2 regions of the Exiguobacterium sp. s142 genome follow, and region 2 is predicted to be linked to the other one. Evidence: riboswitches for the same ligand, from Rfam matches in the RefSeq annotation. Region 2 holds a riboswitch; the other holds the start of a gene.

Evidence for each region. Region 2 has a riboswitch for S-adenosylmethionine ahead of KNP77_RS13260 (Na+/H+ antiporter NhaC family protein). Riboswitches for the same ligand answer to the same signal wherever they lie in the genome.
Region 1: another riboswitch for S-adenosylmethionine. It lies ahead of KNP77_RS02580 (methionine ABC transporter ATP-binding protein); the one in region 2 lies ahead of KNP77_RS13260 (Na+/H+ antiporter NhaC family protein).

Annotation. Positions count from the first base shown of each region.
Region 1 is NZ_JACSMB010000002.1:19,210-26,755, forward strand. It holds gene KNP77_RS02570 (PTS sugar transporter subunit IIC) at 1-735, opposite strand, end outside; gene KNP77_RS02575 (thioredoxin family protein) at 926-1,183, shown strand; SAM riboswitch class I at 1,636-1,741, shown strand; gene KNP77_RS02580 (methionine ABC transporter ATP-binding protein) at 1,820-2,848, shown strand; gene KNP77_RS02585 (methionine ABC transporter permease) at 2,838-3,500, shown strand; gene KNP77_RS02590 (MetQ/NlpA family ABC transporter substrate-binding protein) at 3,530-4,360, shown strand; gene KNP77_RS02595 (MDR family MFS transporter) at 4,465-5,679, shown strand; gene sufC (Fe-S cluster assembly ATPase SufC) at 5,852-6,613, shown strand; gene sufD (Fe-S cluster assembly protein SufD) at 6,626-7,546, shown strand, end outside.
Region 2 is NZ_JACSMB010000018.1:3,798-11,343, reverse strand. It holds gene ald (alanine dehydrogenase) at 1-486, opposite strand, end outside; gene KNP77_RS13280 (PucR family transcriptional regulator) at 618-1,841, opposite strand; gene KNP77_RS13275 (divergent PAP2 family protein) at 1,946-2,371, opposite strand; gene trhO (oxygen-dependent tRNA uridine(34) hydroxylase TrhO) at 2,489-3,430, opposite strand; gene KNP77_RS13265 (TVP38/TMEM64 family protein) at 3,654-4,286, shown strand; gene KNP77_RS13260 (Na+/H+ antiporter NhaC family protein) at 4,323-5,606, opposite strand; SAM riboswitch class I at 5,678-5,773, opposite strand; gene KNP77_RS13255 (GGDEF domain-containing protein) at 5,872-7,546, opposite strand, start outside.

The DNA.
Region 1 (7,546 bases), on a different contig from region 2:
GCCGAGGAAGTGAGCGATCGACGTCCCGGTCGCATTCATCTGCCATCCCGCGATAGCGAGACCGAAGCCGGCCGCGACGACGCCGAGATTGGCGGCACCGGCTGCAACACCCGAGAGGCTGATCGCCGTCGCAATCCCGACCGTCGAGATTGGGGAGACGATGATGAGCGAGAACGCCATCGCGATCAACATGCCCATCATGATCGGCTGGAGTTCCGTCATCGTCATGATGATGGTGCCGATGTACGTCGTGATCTGTGAGATATAAGTGAGGAGGAATGTACCAATCCCTCCGGCGACGACGATGACCGTCATCGGTAAGACGAGGACGGTGTACGTCTTTAAGCGTGGCGACAGCTGTATGACCATATATGTCGCAAGGGCGGCGGTCACACCGGCCGTGATGACGTCACCGATTCCAGCCATGAGGAACGCGCCTTCCTCGATGCGAATGGCGCCGCTCCCGACCTGGGTCGCGATGCCGATCGTGCCGGCCTCGAGTGCTGAGCGTCCGAACTGCATGGCGACGGTGACACCGATGATGACCGGAAGCAGGCGCATCGCGATCGTCGTCGCATCTAAGATGAACTGTAGCGACGGAAAATAAGGAAGGATTGCTTTCGTGAGCTCGCCGAGGAGCGCGCTCGGGATGAGAGAGATTAAAATAGCGAGACTGAGTCCGTTCAATACGTTCATCAAAAATTGTTTGCCTGTCAGTTTCGTTTGTTCCGTCATAAGTCGATTCACCTGTCCTTTTCTACGTATACGCTGTTATGTACGAAAGCGTTAAAGTTAATGACCATACTATGCCTCTTTTCGTGAAGCGTCAACAGGAAATGTTGAACGATTCAGAAAATTCGTGGGGTGAGCACAACTTTTGAACAGATCGGCTCACATTCATATACTTATAAAAGAGGTGAGAACAATGATTACAGACGGATTGTTATATATATACGCCCCGATGTGTGGAACATGCGCTGTGGCCGAGCGGATGCTCGCCGTCGTCGAAGCGGTCGACCCGACACTCGCGATTGACAAGCAGGACGCCAACTTTATCCCGCAAGAGTTAGAAGCGTATCAAGTGATGAGCGTACCGGCGCTGTTAAAGCTTAAAGACGGCCAAGTCGAAGACCGATTATATGCGTTTCAAAACGTGCAGCACGTCCTATCTTTCGTTAAATGAGATAGGATGATTAGAATAATCAGAAAATTTTAAATAATCAGTTGACACAGAAAGTTCACGAATGGTATATTCATTACAACATCTTACTTGAACACAATATAGGACGAGATTCTCCAGCCATCAAGACGTTTTAGAACAGCCGGTGCATCACTTTACGCGACTTTTAGGTGGACCTTCCCTTCGATTGTCCCCCAAAAAAATCAAGCGCAGGGACACCTACCGCGTAACCGCATGGTACGTTCTAAGGCCGAGTGATGGATGGCTTGAATCCCCCATATAAGGATGAACACTCTGATCGGGCAAAAGAGTTTCATCTATGGGTTGTCCTTCCGTGACTCAAGGTGCTACGTTCTGTGTCATCCTCGGATGGCACCTTTTTTTGATTTTTCGCACAAAATAGTTTGACATGAAAATAATGTGTCGCTATTATAAAGCTAATCGAATAAACAACACTCTTATCAAGAGAGGCTGAGGGACTGGCCCTATGACGCCCAGCAACCGCGGAGCAATCCGAAATGGTGCTAATTCCAGCAAGGTGAGAACCTTGGAAGATGAGAGCAATCGTTGTCCGTACCGATAAAGTACGCACGTTTGCTCAAACGTGTGTACTTTTTTTGTTGTCAGGAGGGAAAGGTATTGATTCAATTACGTAATGTGGCCAAATGGTTCGACACGAAGAACGGTCGAGTCCAGGCGGTCGATGATGTGTCGCTCACAATCGAGAGCGGCGAAATTTTTGGAATAATCGGATATTCAGGGGCGGGGAAGTCGACGCTCATCCGTCTGCTCAACCGACTCGAGTCACCGTCAAGCGGTGAGATCGTCGTCGCAGGGAGTGAGCTGACGAAGCTCACTCCGAAAGAACTGCGCGGGGTGCGCAAAAACGTCTCGATGGTATTCCAACACTTCAACTTATTATGGTCGCGCACTGTCGCTGAGAACATCAGCTTCCCGCTCGAACTGATCGGAGTACCGGCCAGTGAACGTAAACGCCGCGTCCAAGAGCTCGTCGATCTCGTCGGTCTCGCCGGACGTGAAGACAGCTATCCGTCGCAACTATCGGGCGGTCAAAAGCAGCGAGTCGGGATTGCCCGCGCGCTCGCTACAAATCCAGACGTGCTCCTCTGCGATGAAGCGACGAGCGCACTCGACCCGAAGACGACCGATTCGATTCTCGAACTGCTCGTCAGCATCAATAAGAAACTCGGACTGACGATCGTCCTCATCACCCATGAGATGCACGTCATCCAAAAAATCTGTCATCGCGTCGCCGTCATGGAGGCAGGGAAAGTCGTCGAGACCGGCCAAGTCGCGGACGTGTTCCAACATCCGGAACAGCCGATCACGAAAGAGTTCGTCAAACAGATCGGTGCCGTCGACGACATGTCGCTCACATTCGAGCATTTGAAAGCACGTTATCCGAGTGGCCAAATCGTCAAACTCAAGTTCTTGAACGAGACGGCCGAACAGCCGATTTTATCGGAAGTGTTGAAACAGCACGACATCGGCTTCAACATCATCGGCGGTAACGTGACGCAGTCGCAAGTCGGCGCGCTCGGAACGCTATTCATCCAATTGATCGGAGAGCCGGCTGAAGTCGAGCGGGCCATCGCCTCAATCCGATCGCAGGCAGTGGAAGTGGAGGTGGAAAACGATGTTTCCTAATGTAGATTGGCAAGTCATGCTCGAACAGACGTGGGAAACGCTCTATATGACGCTCGTCGCAGGAGCCGCGACATTCGTCATCGGTCTCGCCCTCGGCATGCTCTTATATGTCACGAACGAACCACTCATGACGAAGAATCGTCCGATTTACACGATCATCAGTGCGTTCGTCAACGTGTTCCGCTCGATCCCGTTCATCATTTTGATCATCTTGCTCATCCCGTTCACGCTCCTTCTCGTCGGAACGATGCTCGGCTCGACGGCGGCGCTCCCGGCGCTCATCATCGGGGCGGCCCCGTTTTATGCACGTATGGTCGAGCTCGCGCTTCGTGAAGTCGACCGCGGCGTCATCGAGGCGGCCGAGTCGATGGGCGCGACGAAATGGCAGATCGTCTATAAAGTGTTGTTCCCAGAAGCACTCCCGGCCATCGTGTCAGGCATCACGGTGACGATCGTCGCCATCGTCGGTTACACGGCCATGGCCGGAGTCGTCGGGGGCGGTGGCCTCGGGAACTTGGCGTTCCTCGAAGGGTTCCAGCGTTCACAAAGCGACGTCACGTTCGTCGCGACCGTATTGATCTTAGTCATCGTCTTCGTCGTTCAGTTCATCGGCGATCGACTCGTCTCAAAAATCGATAAGCGATCAGCTTAATCAAATACAATCATATGGAGGGTTTTATAATGAAATCATGGAAAACAGTACTCGGATTGACAGCAGCATCAGCACTCACAATTCTCGCGGCATGTGGCGGCGGGGATTCAGAATCAGGCTCGGGCGACAACAAGACGCTCATCGTCGGCGCGTCGAACGTACCACACGCTGAGATTTTAGAGCACGTCCAAGACGAATATGAAGAAAAAGGCTACACGCTTGAAATCAAGAAGTTCCAAGACTACGTGCTCCCGAACAAGACGCTCGCAGCTGGTGAACTCGACGCGAACTACTTCCAACACGAGCCGTACCTCGAGTCACAAATGGCTGAGAACAAAGACTATAAATTCGCTTCAGCCGGCGGCGTCCACATCGAGCCGATCGGTGTCTACTCACAAGACTACAAATCACTCGATGAGCTTCCGGACGGCGCTGAAATCATCATGAGCTCGTCGGTCGCTGACCACGGACGAATCTTGACGATGCTTCAAACAGAAGGCTTGCTCACGCTCGCTGACGGCAAGACGACAGACGCGACAGTCGCTGACATCGTCGACAACCCGAAAAACTTGGAGTTCAAGACGGACGTCGAAGCGGCACTTCTCCCGCAAGCGTTCAACAACGGTGAAGGCGATGCCGTCCTCATCAACACGAACTACGCGATCGATGCCGGACTCAACCCGCTCGAAGACGCAATCGCTCTTGAAGGCGAAGATTCACCGTACGTCAACTTGATCGTCACGCGTGAAGGCGACGAAGACGATGAGCGCGTCAAGGCACTCCTTGAAGTATTGACATCAGAAGAGACACAACAGTGGATCTTGGATGAGTACAAAGGTGCGGTCGTACCGGTTAAATAATGATTGATTTTAGGCTCGGGACATCCCGGGCCTTTTTTGTTTGCAGTGGTTTTGCTTCAATAATAGAAGTAAACTATTTATATATAGAAAAAGGGGGGATCCGGGTGAGCATACGACAGATTCATCCGCTGACGCTTGGCGTCTTGTTCGGTACATTTTTTGCACGGCTGTCGACGTTTTTTGTCATGCCGTTTTTTGCGATTTATCTCGCGACGCTCGGTTTCTCGGCGAGCGTGATCGGGACAGTGTTCGCGACGTCTGCATTATCCGGTCTATTTATGAGCTTTTTTGGGGGGACGCTGTCTGACCGCTACGGGCGCAAACAGCTGATGTTGATAGGTATCGGTTTGAACGCCTTGACGTTCACCGGTTTCGCACTCGCAACGGAGCTCGTTTGGTTTTACATATTTTCGGTATTGATGGGCGTTTCACGTTCATTCCTTGAACCGGCGTCTCGGGCCTTGATCAGCGACACGACGCAACCCGACCAGCGTGTCATCGTCTATAACGTGCGCTACTTCATGATCAACATCGCTGCGGCGATCGGACCGCTGCTTGCGGTCGTCTTGTCACTTACGGGAGCGAAGAGCGCGTTCTTCGTCGTGACCGCCGTCTATGTCCTTTACGGCCTCGTCATCTCGACGTTGTTCCGGAAGTATCCGTTTGAAGAAGGGGACGGCGTCAAAGTGCGGCCGCGCCTGACGGAGACGTTCCGTGTGTTAAAAGAAGACAAGACGTTCCGCTTCGTCATCATCGGCATGATCTTTGCCATCATCGGCTACAGTCAATTCAATTCGACGTTGCCGCAGTTCATCGCGTTTCACGACGGATTCAGTGACGGGTCGCGCCTATTCGCTTATCTGTTGACGGTCAACGCGATCACCGTGCTCATCGTCCAGTATCCGATCATGCGGTTCGGTATTCGCGTCTCGCCGATCAAGTCGCTGTTCTTTGGGATCGCGACGCTCTCGATTGGGCTGTTATTAATCGGCTTCGCTGCCGAGGTGTGGGTATTGTTCGTCGCGATGGTCATCTTCACGGTCGGGGAAGTGCTCATGTTCACGATGACGGACGTGTTGACGGACGATTTGGCACCGGAACATTTGCGCGGCACGTATTTCGGGGCGATGGGGTTGACGGCACTCGGTCAATCGATCGGGCCGGTCATCGGGGGACTGCTACTCGACGGCTTCGACAACGCGTCGCTCCCTGTATTTGGGAGCCTAGCCGTTCTGACCGCGTGTGGCGCCTTTTTCTTCACCGGCGCGCTACGGGAAAAACAAGCGAATTCGGCTCAAGTCGAGGAAAATGTTGGATAATATCTTGATTTCCCGATGTTCTCATTCTCAACATTTATGTTCTATTGAGAATGAAATATAAGGTGAGTCGCTTGAAATAAAAAATTGCCTAGATTAAGATTAGAATATATCTAATCTACGCCACAAATGGCGAGAAAACGGAAGGGGTATCCGAATGTCTAACGTACCACACATGAAAATTGATGACCTCCGCGTCTCAATCGAAGGAAAAGAGATCGTCAAAGGTCTTAATCTTGAAATTAAAGGTGGCGAAATTCACGCCATCATGGGTCCTAACGGGACTGGTAAATCAACACTCGCATCTGCCCTCATGGGTCATCCATTGTACGAAGTGACAGGAGGAAGCGTCGACTTGAACGGAGAAGACGTCCTCGAGATGGAAGTGAACGAACGCGCGCAAGCAGGCATGTTCCTCGCGATGCAGTATCCAGCTGAAATCAGCGGAGTCACAAACGCCGACTTCTTGCGTTCAGCGATCAACTCGCGCCGTGAAGAAGGCGAAGAAATCTCACTTATGAAATTCATCCGCGAACTTGATTCGAAGATGGGCGTTCTTGAAATCCCTTCAGAAATGGCACACCGCTATTTGAACGAAGGCTTCTCGGGCGGAGAGAAAAAACGTAACGAGATCCTTCAAATGATGATGATCAAACCGAACATCGCGATTCTTGATGAGATCGATTCAGGTCTTGATATCGATGCGCTCAAAGTCGTCGCTAAAGGCGTCAACGAAATGCGCACTGAAGAGTTCGGCTGCTTGATCATCACGCACTATCAGCGTCTCCTCAACTACATCGAGCCAGACTTCGTCCACATCATGATCGACGGGAAAATCGTCATGTCGGGCGGCAAAGAGCTCGCACAACGACTCGAAGCAGAAGGTTACGACTGGGTGAAGCAAGATCTTGGGATGACAGTAGACACAGAAGCGTAAGGGGGCTGTACGATGACCGTACAATTTGAATTAGATGCACAAGCAGTAGCGGCACGTGCAGAGGCGCTCGGTGGACCAGCATGGATGGTCAACCGACGTAAAGAAGCAGCAGAACTTGCGCCGACTCTCGCCTTGCCTAAAGTTGAAAAGATCAAGATTGATAAATGGGATTTCACAAGCGGAGACGTCGAACTCGCGAAGCTTGACGGGTTGACGCCTGAAATCGAAGTATTGCTCGGAGACCACCGGACAAACGTGCTCGTTGAACGCAACGGTCATGTCGTCTATAACGAACTTACGATGCCAGAAGGCGTCTTGTTCATGGGAATCCAACAAGCGATGGAACAACATCCGGACCTCGTCGAGAAATACTTCATGACAGAAGGCGTTCGTGTTGACGAAGATCGCTTGTCTGCCTTGAACGCAGCGCTCACGAACGGTGGGGCTTTCTTGTACGTCCCGAAAAACATGCAATTGAAAGACCCGCTTCAAGCCATCTTCACGATGGAACAAGCGAACGGTTCGTTGTACCACCATACGATCGTCGTCGCCGATGAAGGCAGTGAAGTGACGTATGTCGAAAGTTTCTTGTCGAACACGAATGAGCCGCACACGGTCAACGCCGTGACGGAAGTGTTCGTCGGAGCGAACGCGAAAGTCGTATTCGGTGGGGTCGACCAGCTCGCTGAGTCAGCACTCACGTTCATGAACCGCCGCGGTGTCGTCTACGAGAACGCTCATCTTGATTGGGCACTCGGACATATGAACGACGGTAACTCGCTCGTCGAGACGAAGACGCATCTCGTCGGAGACAACACGTACTCGAACACGAAAGCGGTCACGATCGGTCGTGGCGCACAGAAACAAAACTTCAACATCCGGACCGACCACTTCGGGAAGTCTTCGGAAGGGTTCATCTTGATTCACGGTGTT
Region 2 (7,546 bases):
AAGACCCGACAAGAGGATCCCTTTGCCGCCATGCGGTTTTTCTAAAATTTGCGCCCCGATTTGAGCAGCCATCCGTCCTGCGACTTCGCTCATCGGTGTGAGCAGCGGAAGCGTGCGGTCGACTTCGACCGTCTCGTAGGCGATGGCGGTCATGCCTGAATCGACGAGCGCTTTCGTGAGTTCAGGTTCGGCCGCTAAATGTAAATACGTGAAGAGCGTAAGGTCTGAACGGAAATATTGATACTCTGACGGCTGTGGCTCTTTTACTTTCAAGGCGAGTTCAACGTCTCCCCAAACGTCCTGTGCTGAATCGACGATGCTTGCCCCAGCGTCGATGTACTCCATATTCGTGAAGCCGCTCCCGATGCCGGCTCCCGTCTCGACGAGCACCTCGTGTCCGAGTTCCGTCAAGACTGATGCACCCATCGGCGTCAACGCGACGCGGTTTTCGTTATTTTTAATCTCTTTCAGTACCCCGATTTTCATGTGTAATTCCCCTTTCTATCTGCTGACACAATTTGTTCACACCTCTAGTATAGACCCAAGTGAAATCGCTGTCTTTAGCATGGATTCTAAAAGCGACAACCCCCACTTTGTGATTTTTCACAAAGTGGGGGTCAGTCGTCTTGACGATATTGTCCGGCCTTGATCGCTAAATAAATAGCGGCCCGTTCCGGGAGCGAGACTTGGGTGATGCTCGTCAGTTCTTCGATCCGTCGAATCCGATACAAGACCGTGTTCGGATGGATATGGAGGTGGGCGGCGACTCGTTTGACGTTCCCGTCAAAATAGAAATACCATTCAAGCGTCGTCACGAGTTCGGTGTGGTGAACTTGGTCATACGCCTGCAACCGTTCGATCGTCGGGTGCGTCTCGAGGCGCAGGCCGATCCGTCGGGACAAATCGGGGACGAGTTGATAGATGCCGATCTGCTCGAACGCCCGGGCACTAGCGAGCTCGAACGGGAACTTCCGACGTAGCGATGTGACCCGTCTCGCTTCCTCGGTCGCGGCATAGAGCGTATCGCTTTCGAAGAAACGACGGCTAATCCCGAGGCGAGGTTCGGCGTCAGTGAACTTGTCTTGAAGCTGGGTCTCGAAGCGATCGGCCCACTGGAGGAGGGCGGCCTCTTCTTCAGATAGCTCGGACTTCATATAATGCCAGACGAGCAGTTGTTGGCCGTCGATGGCGTGAAGGACGACCTCGATCGCTTCTTGTGTCGCAAGCGCATAAAATAACCGCTCAGCGAATTGCGGAGTGATCGGCTGCAAGCAGTCGATGATCGTCAGGCGACTCGCGACGGCAATCGGGGCAAGTTCGTTCAAGCGTTCCCGATGTGCGGAAGCGAGGTATGGCGAAGCGAGCACTTCTAAAAAGAAACGCTCGAGTTCGGCATCGATGCGACGTTCGTGCATGGCGATCGTCATGAGCAGTTTCTTGGCGATACTTGCCCCTTCCTTCAAGACGGTGAGCTCCTGCTCGGAGAAAGGGGTCGTCCGGGCCAGGCTCCAAATGTAGCCGAGCACGTCTTCTTGCTGCTTGATGACGACGGCGGCGCGCTCGCCGAGACCGATGGCCATCCGGGCCGGGATGACGACAGGCTCGTCTCGGTCGATCAGCTCTTGCAGGATACCGCTTTCCCACAAATCTTCGATGACGGCTTCCGGGACGCGACGGCCGATGATGGTCGCGATCCTAGCCGGGTCGGTCGAGTCGGGATGCGTGCTATAGGCGAGTAGCTGATGGTGGCGATTTTCGATCGTGATCGGTGCGCGGATCGCTTGCCCGATCGCTTCGGCAAGCGTGTCGAGTGATTCATATGATTTCTGTAAAAAAGGCATGTCGATTCCTCCTCTCTATCACTATACCGTCTCTGTTGTGAAAGTTCACAAAAAGATGGACAGTTTTTGAGAGGGGACCGACATGCCTGGACATGTGTATCGTTTTACATTGGGAAAAATAGTCCGACGACGAGGCCAAGCAATGCGCCGACGATGACTTGGTACGGTGTATGGCCGACGAGTTCGTTCAAGATCGGCGTGTCGTGCTTGATCCCTTTAAAATAGTCGTTCAATAGACGGGCTTGGAAACCAACGGCTTGACGGACGCCGGTCGCGTCGTACATGACGATCGTCGCGAACGTGAGCGCGAGGGCGAACATGCTTGAGTCGAGGCCTTCAGCCCGGCCGATCGCGGTCGCGAGCGCGACGACGGTCGAGGTGTGGGAGCTTGGCATTCCGCCTGAGGCGAACATGATTTCAAGTTCAAAGTCACGTGTTCGAATGAGTTCGGTCACAAGTTTGGCCGCCTGGGCGATAAACCAGGCCAGTATTGCGGCGAGTAACGGTTCGTTAAAGAGCAATTCAGTCACTTCCTGTCTGACAATAGTATCTACACTATACCCGATTCCATGCCGCGCTAGACGTAAAGTTTCTGTCAAAAATAGCGTCGCGGGCATTTGCCCGCGACGCTATTCGGTCGATTTTTGTTACCCGACGACGCCTTCAGTCTCTTGAAGTTGTTCCGCAATATTCTCGATGATATAGCGGTTGCGTGGATGCTCCTGACACTCTTTCGAGCATGAACGCATCTGTTTGGGTTCACACTCTTCACAACAGAAGTGTTGGGCATTGCACTCCGGGTTGGCACAATTAACGTAACGGACCGTCTTCGTTCCACAGTGCATGCACGTTGAAACGACTGACGGATTGACCGTGTTGACTGGGACGTTGATGCGCTCGTCAAAGACGTAAAGCTCGCCGTCCCAGTTTTCCCCTTGTGTTGCTTCGTCTTTGCCGTACATGGCGACGCCGCCTTTTAAGTGGAAGATGTTGTCGTGACCTTGGTCACGCATATATGCGGTAAATTTCTCGCAACGGACGCCTCCGGTACAGTACGTGAGAAGTGTTTTCCCTTCGTAGAGGTCTTTGTTCTCCTCGAGCCAGTCTGGCATGTAACGAGAAGCCTCTACGTCGATTTTGATCGCATTTTTGAAGTGACCAAGATCGTACTCGTAGTTGTTACGAACGTCGAGGATGACGACATCATCGCGATTCATCATCTCTTTCCATTCTTCCGGTTCGAGATACGCACCGTGTTGTTTAGGCACGTCGAACTCGCCATCAAAGCGCCACGTCACGAGCTCTTGTTTGTGACGGACAAAGATTTTCTTGAAAGCATGCTCTTCGACTTCATCGATTTTGAACTCGATGTCGCTGAAGTATGGATCGGCTTTCAAGTCGTTCATGTACTGTTCGGTTTGTTCCCAAGTGCCCGAGCACGTCCCGTTGATTCCTTCGGAAGAAATCAAGATACGTCCTTTGATCCCGAGGTCCTTACAATACTTGAGGTGTTGTTGTGTCAGTGTTTCTGGGTCCTCGATGTTGACGTACTTATAGTACAGTAAGACCCGCATTGGTTTTGTTTCCATGTTATTGCTCCCCTGTGTTCAGTTTTTTGCAGGAAAACGAACGTTGGGTTGTGTCGTTCGACGAATGAACTTGCCTGCAACCACAAGTCCATTATTATATGATAGATATCACAGTGAAATTTCGCAAATACTTTTTATTTTTTTTTGAGGAGAGCAGGGGGATGCGTCCTCTTGAACGAATTCGGGTAAAAGGTAGTAACGAAAGCCGAAGGTGGAAACTGAGATGCTCACATCACTCCAACAATATATATTGAACATCATCGAATGGCTCCAAGGACTGCCGGGAGGTCCTTGGGCTGGACTCGGGGCCCCGTTCCTGGAAGCAATTTTCCCGTTTCTCCCGCTCGTCTTGATCATCTCGGCGAACGCGGCCACGTATGGCTTCTGGCTCGGTGTGCTCTTATCGTGGATCGGCAGTTTGGCAGGGACGCTCCTCGTGTTCGCCGCCGTCCGATACGTGTTCCGCAAACCGATGACGCGTTGGCTCGAAAAACATAAACAGGGTGTCTATTGGCTCGATCGCATCAACCATATGAGTCCAATCTCGCTCGGATTCTTATATTCGTTGCCGTTCATCCCGGTCAGTTTAATCACGTACTTACTCGCCTTGATTCAAATGCCGCTCCGGACGTTCGTATTGGCGGCCGGATTCGGGAAACTGCTCGTCGTCGTCATCTTCTCGGTCATCGGTGATCAGTGGCAAGAGTTCATCCAAAGCCCGTTCCGCTTGTCGATGCTCGGCTTGCTCTTGCTCGTATTGTGGGCGATCAGCCGGGGTCTCGAAGAACTTCTCAAACGGCGCGCTTTCAAAAAACGGAACGAAGAGCTCAAACGTAAACGTGAAGCGAGAACATAAAAATCCTCGAAGGCGACCGCCTTCGAGGATTTTTGCTTAGTTGGTTTTTTTGAAACGTGGGAAGTTGAAGACGATCGCCAAGCCTCCGCAAATGAACAGGAGGAACGGATAGAACATATACGGGACGAGGGCGGGGGACGCCGTGTTCGTCAACTCGGCGGCGATGAGGAGCTGCGCCCCGTAAGGCAGAAGTCCTTGTACCCCGCACGAGAAGATGTCGAGTACGCTCGCTGACTTTTTCCGTTCGATGTCATACGTATCGGCGATATTCGCGGCAAGCGGGCCTGCTACGAGAATCGAGATCGTATTGTTCGCCGTCGCGACGTTCGTCGCACTGACGAGCCCGGCGATGCTCCATTCCGCACCAGCCCGGCGTTGAATCCGTGACGTGAGTGCGTCTCGTAAATAGGTGAGTCCACCGTTATGCGAGATGAGTCCGACGAGTCCGCCCATGAATAACGTCAAGAGCGAGATCTCGGCCATGCCCATCATGCCGTCGGCCATCGCCGTGACGTAAGACGTGACGGCCAAGCTTCCGTCAATCAGCCCGATGATGCCAGCGAGCGCGATGCCGCCGAGCAAAACGAGGATGACGTTCAGTCCGGTCAAGGCGAGGGCGATGACGGCGAGATACGGAATCAATTTGTACCATTCGAACACGGCCACTTCAATCGTCGATTCTCCGCTGGAGAGAACGGCTAACAGGACAGTCGTGATGATTGCGGCCGGGAGCACGATCCAAAAGTTGGTCCGGAACTTGTCGCGCATGTTCGTCCGTTGTGTCCTTACGGCAGCGATTGTCGTATCCGAGATGAACGACAAATTGTCTCCGAACATGGCCCCGCCGACAACGGCCGCGGCCGCGATCGCGATATTGACCCCGCTCTCTTGATGGATGCCGAGCGCGATCGGGGCGAGCGCGGCAATCGTACCGGTCGATGTGCCCATCGCCATCGAGATGAAAGCGGCGATGACGAACAGTCCGCTCAGTAAGAGTGATGGTGGCAGGAACGTCAAGGCCGCATTGACCGTCGCGTCAATCGCACCGATTGCACCGGCGACGCTCGAGAACGCGCCGGCGAGCAGGAAGATGAATATCATGATCAAGATGCCTGGATTACCGGCACCTTGGGCGATGCGCTCAACGGTCTGCGTGACGCTTCCTTTCGTCATCATCGCAGCGACAATTAAAGCGATCAACGCCGCGATCAGCACCGGGAACTTGTAAAAGTCGCCATAATAAATACCCGCCCCGATGAAGAAGACGAGGAAGACGAGCAAGGGCAAGAGCGCCCATTTGTTAGCTGTTGGTTGTTCCAATCGATTCACCTCATTTCAAAGAATAGAAAAAAAGAGCCTTCCGAAAAAGGCTCTCTCTGTAAGAGACACCCTTTTCATCTTTCGAGCAGAACGCTCGCTGGATTTGGCACAGGTTACCCGCTGCCGAGACATCTAAGGGCCAGTCCCTCCGTCTCTCTTGATAAAAAGTCGTCATGATGTAGTTGTTAGACACGTTTCCTAACGTACCTGTTTCAAATCGGGTTGTCAACAGAAATCCCCCTGCGCCAGTGGACGCGGGGGGAAGTCATGTCGTCAAAAAGTTGTAATGGGCGACGCGGTTACGACCGGCGTACTTGCCGCCGACGTAAAGGGCCCGGTCAGCGTTACGGATCGTATCGTCAAGCCGTTTGTCGCCGAACGCTTGAATCGTATCGACACCGATCGAGGCGGTCACGGGAATATCGACCCCATCGACACGGAACGGCTTATCTTCAATCTTCTGCCGAATCCGTTCGGCGATATCGACGGCTTGGTCGACGTCGCAATGATTGAGCAGCAAGATGAACTCCTCGCCCCCATAACGGGCCGCAAAGTCATCGGTCCGGAGCACTTGTCGGATTCGCCGCCCGAACTCTTGGAGCACGCTGTCTCCGACTTGGTGACCGTGCGTGTCATTGATTTTTTTAAAGAAGTCGATGTCGAGCATCGCGACCGAGATCGGGTACATCGAGCCGTCCGAGATTTGTTGAATCCCATACTCGTAGAACGCGCGCGCATTGGCGAGCAGCGTCAAGCTATCGGTGCGGCTTTCCGTGTATAGGCGGTCGCGTTCGTGGCATCGGCTGATCGTTCGGTTGAACGATTTCAACAGTTTTACCATCTCGTTTTGAATGATGGGCGGATAGCCATAGACGTGTTCACCGATCATGACGATACGTGTGCGAATCCCGTCAATCTCTTCTGACTGGACCGAGATGAAGCTGTGGTAATCGTCATGAAACGCATCTGACAACGCTGCGTCCCATTCGAAGCGCATCTCATAATCGACAGACTTGGCGTGTGGATGGCGCGCTTCCATCAAGTCGAAGACGAGCGGACGGTCGATCGGCTGTCGCGTCAACAAATCGAAATAGAGCGTTCGGTCGAACAGGACGAACTCGACAAACCCTTTATCATATTGGTTGAGGCGCTCACATTGACTCAAGAACACTTCAATCGCCTGGGCCTCGCTTTGAGACAGGGAGACGGCCTCTTTCGCTTCATCGTACTGTTCGATCAATGACTTGAACGCGTCTTGGCGCCCTTTTTGAATCATCAACCGCTTAATAAAGAACGTGAGGGCGGCCGCAATGCTGCTGACGACGAGCAAGTTTGTCTCACGGAAAAACGACGCGGCAAAGATGAAGACGAAACTAACGATATACGTGTAAAAAGCGATGTTCAGAAAATCTCGGACCGGAATATCAACGCGGAACCACCAGCCGACTTGATATTTTTGGACAATCGTGTTCAAGATGATGGCGCTGATCAGACCAAGGAGCGGGACAAACGAATCCTGCGAATAGAAGCCAAGACCGGTCTCACCGCCGAGTGCCAAGTAAACACTTGCCGGGATGGCGATTTCTAAAAATGACGTGATCGCGTTCCAAGGATAAGTGAACCGGAAGCGGCGGAGCGCGACGCGCGGTTTTAAGTTGGCGAACTGAAAGACGAGGAGTCCAATTTGGTTGACGAGGAGCGCCGTCTCAAAATCAAAGAATAAAAAGATGATGAGGACGATGCTTTCTGAAAACGTGAAATAGACGCCTTTCCGTTCAATCGAGTCCATTTGGAAAATGATGACGAGCAGCGCGATCAAGATGAACGGAAGCGGCTCGATCGCCGGAACATCAAGGACACCGGTTGTAAACAAAGTGATGGTCAGTAAAACGATCAAACTCCAAATGCTCCAACCGAGGACGGACATCTTGCGAAAATGA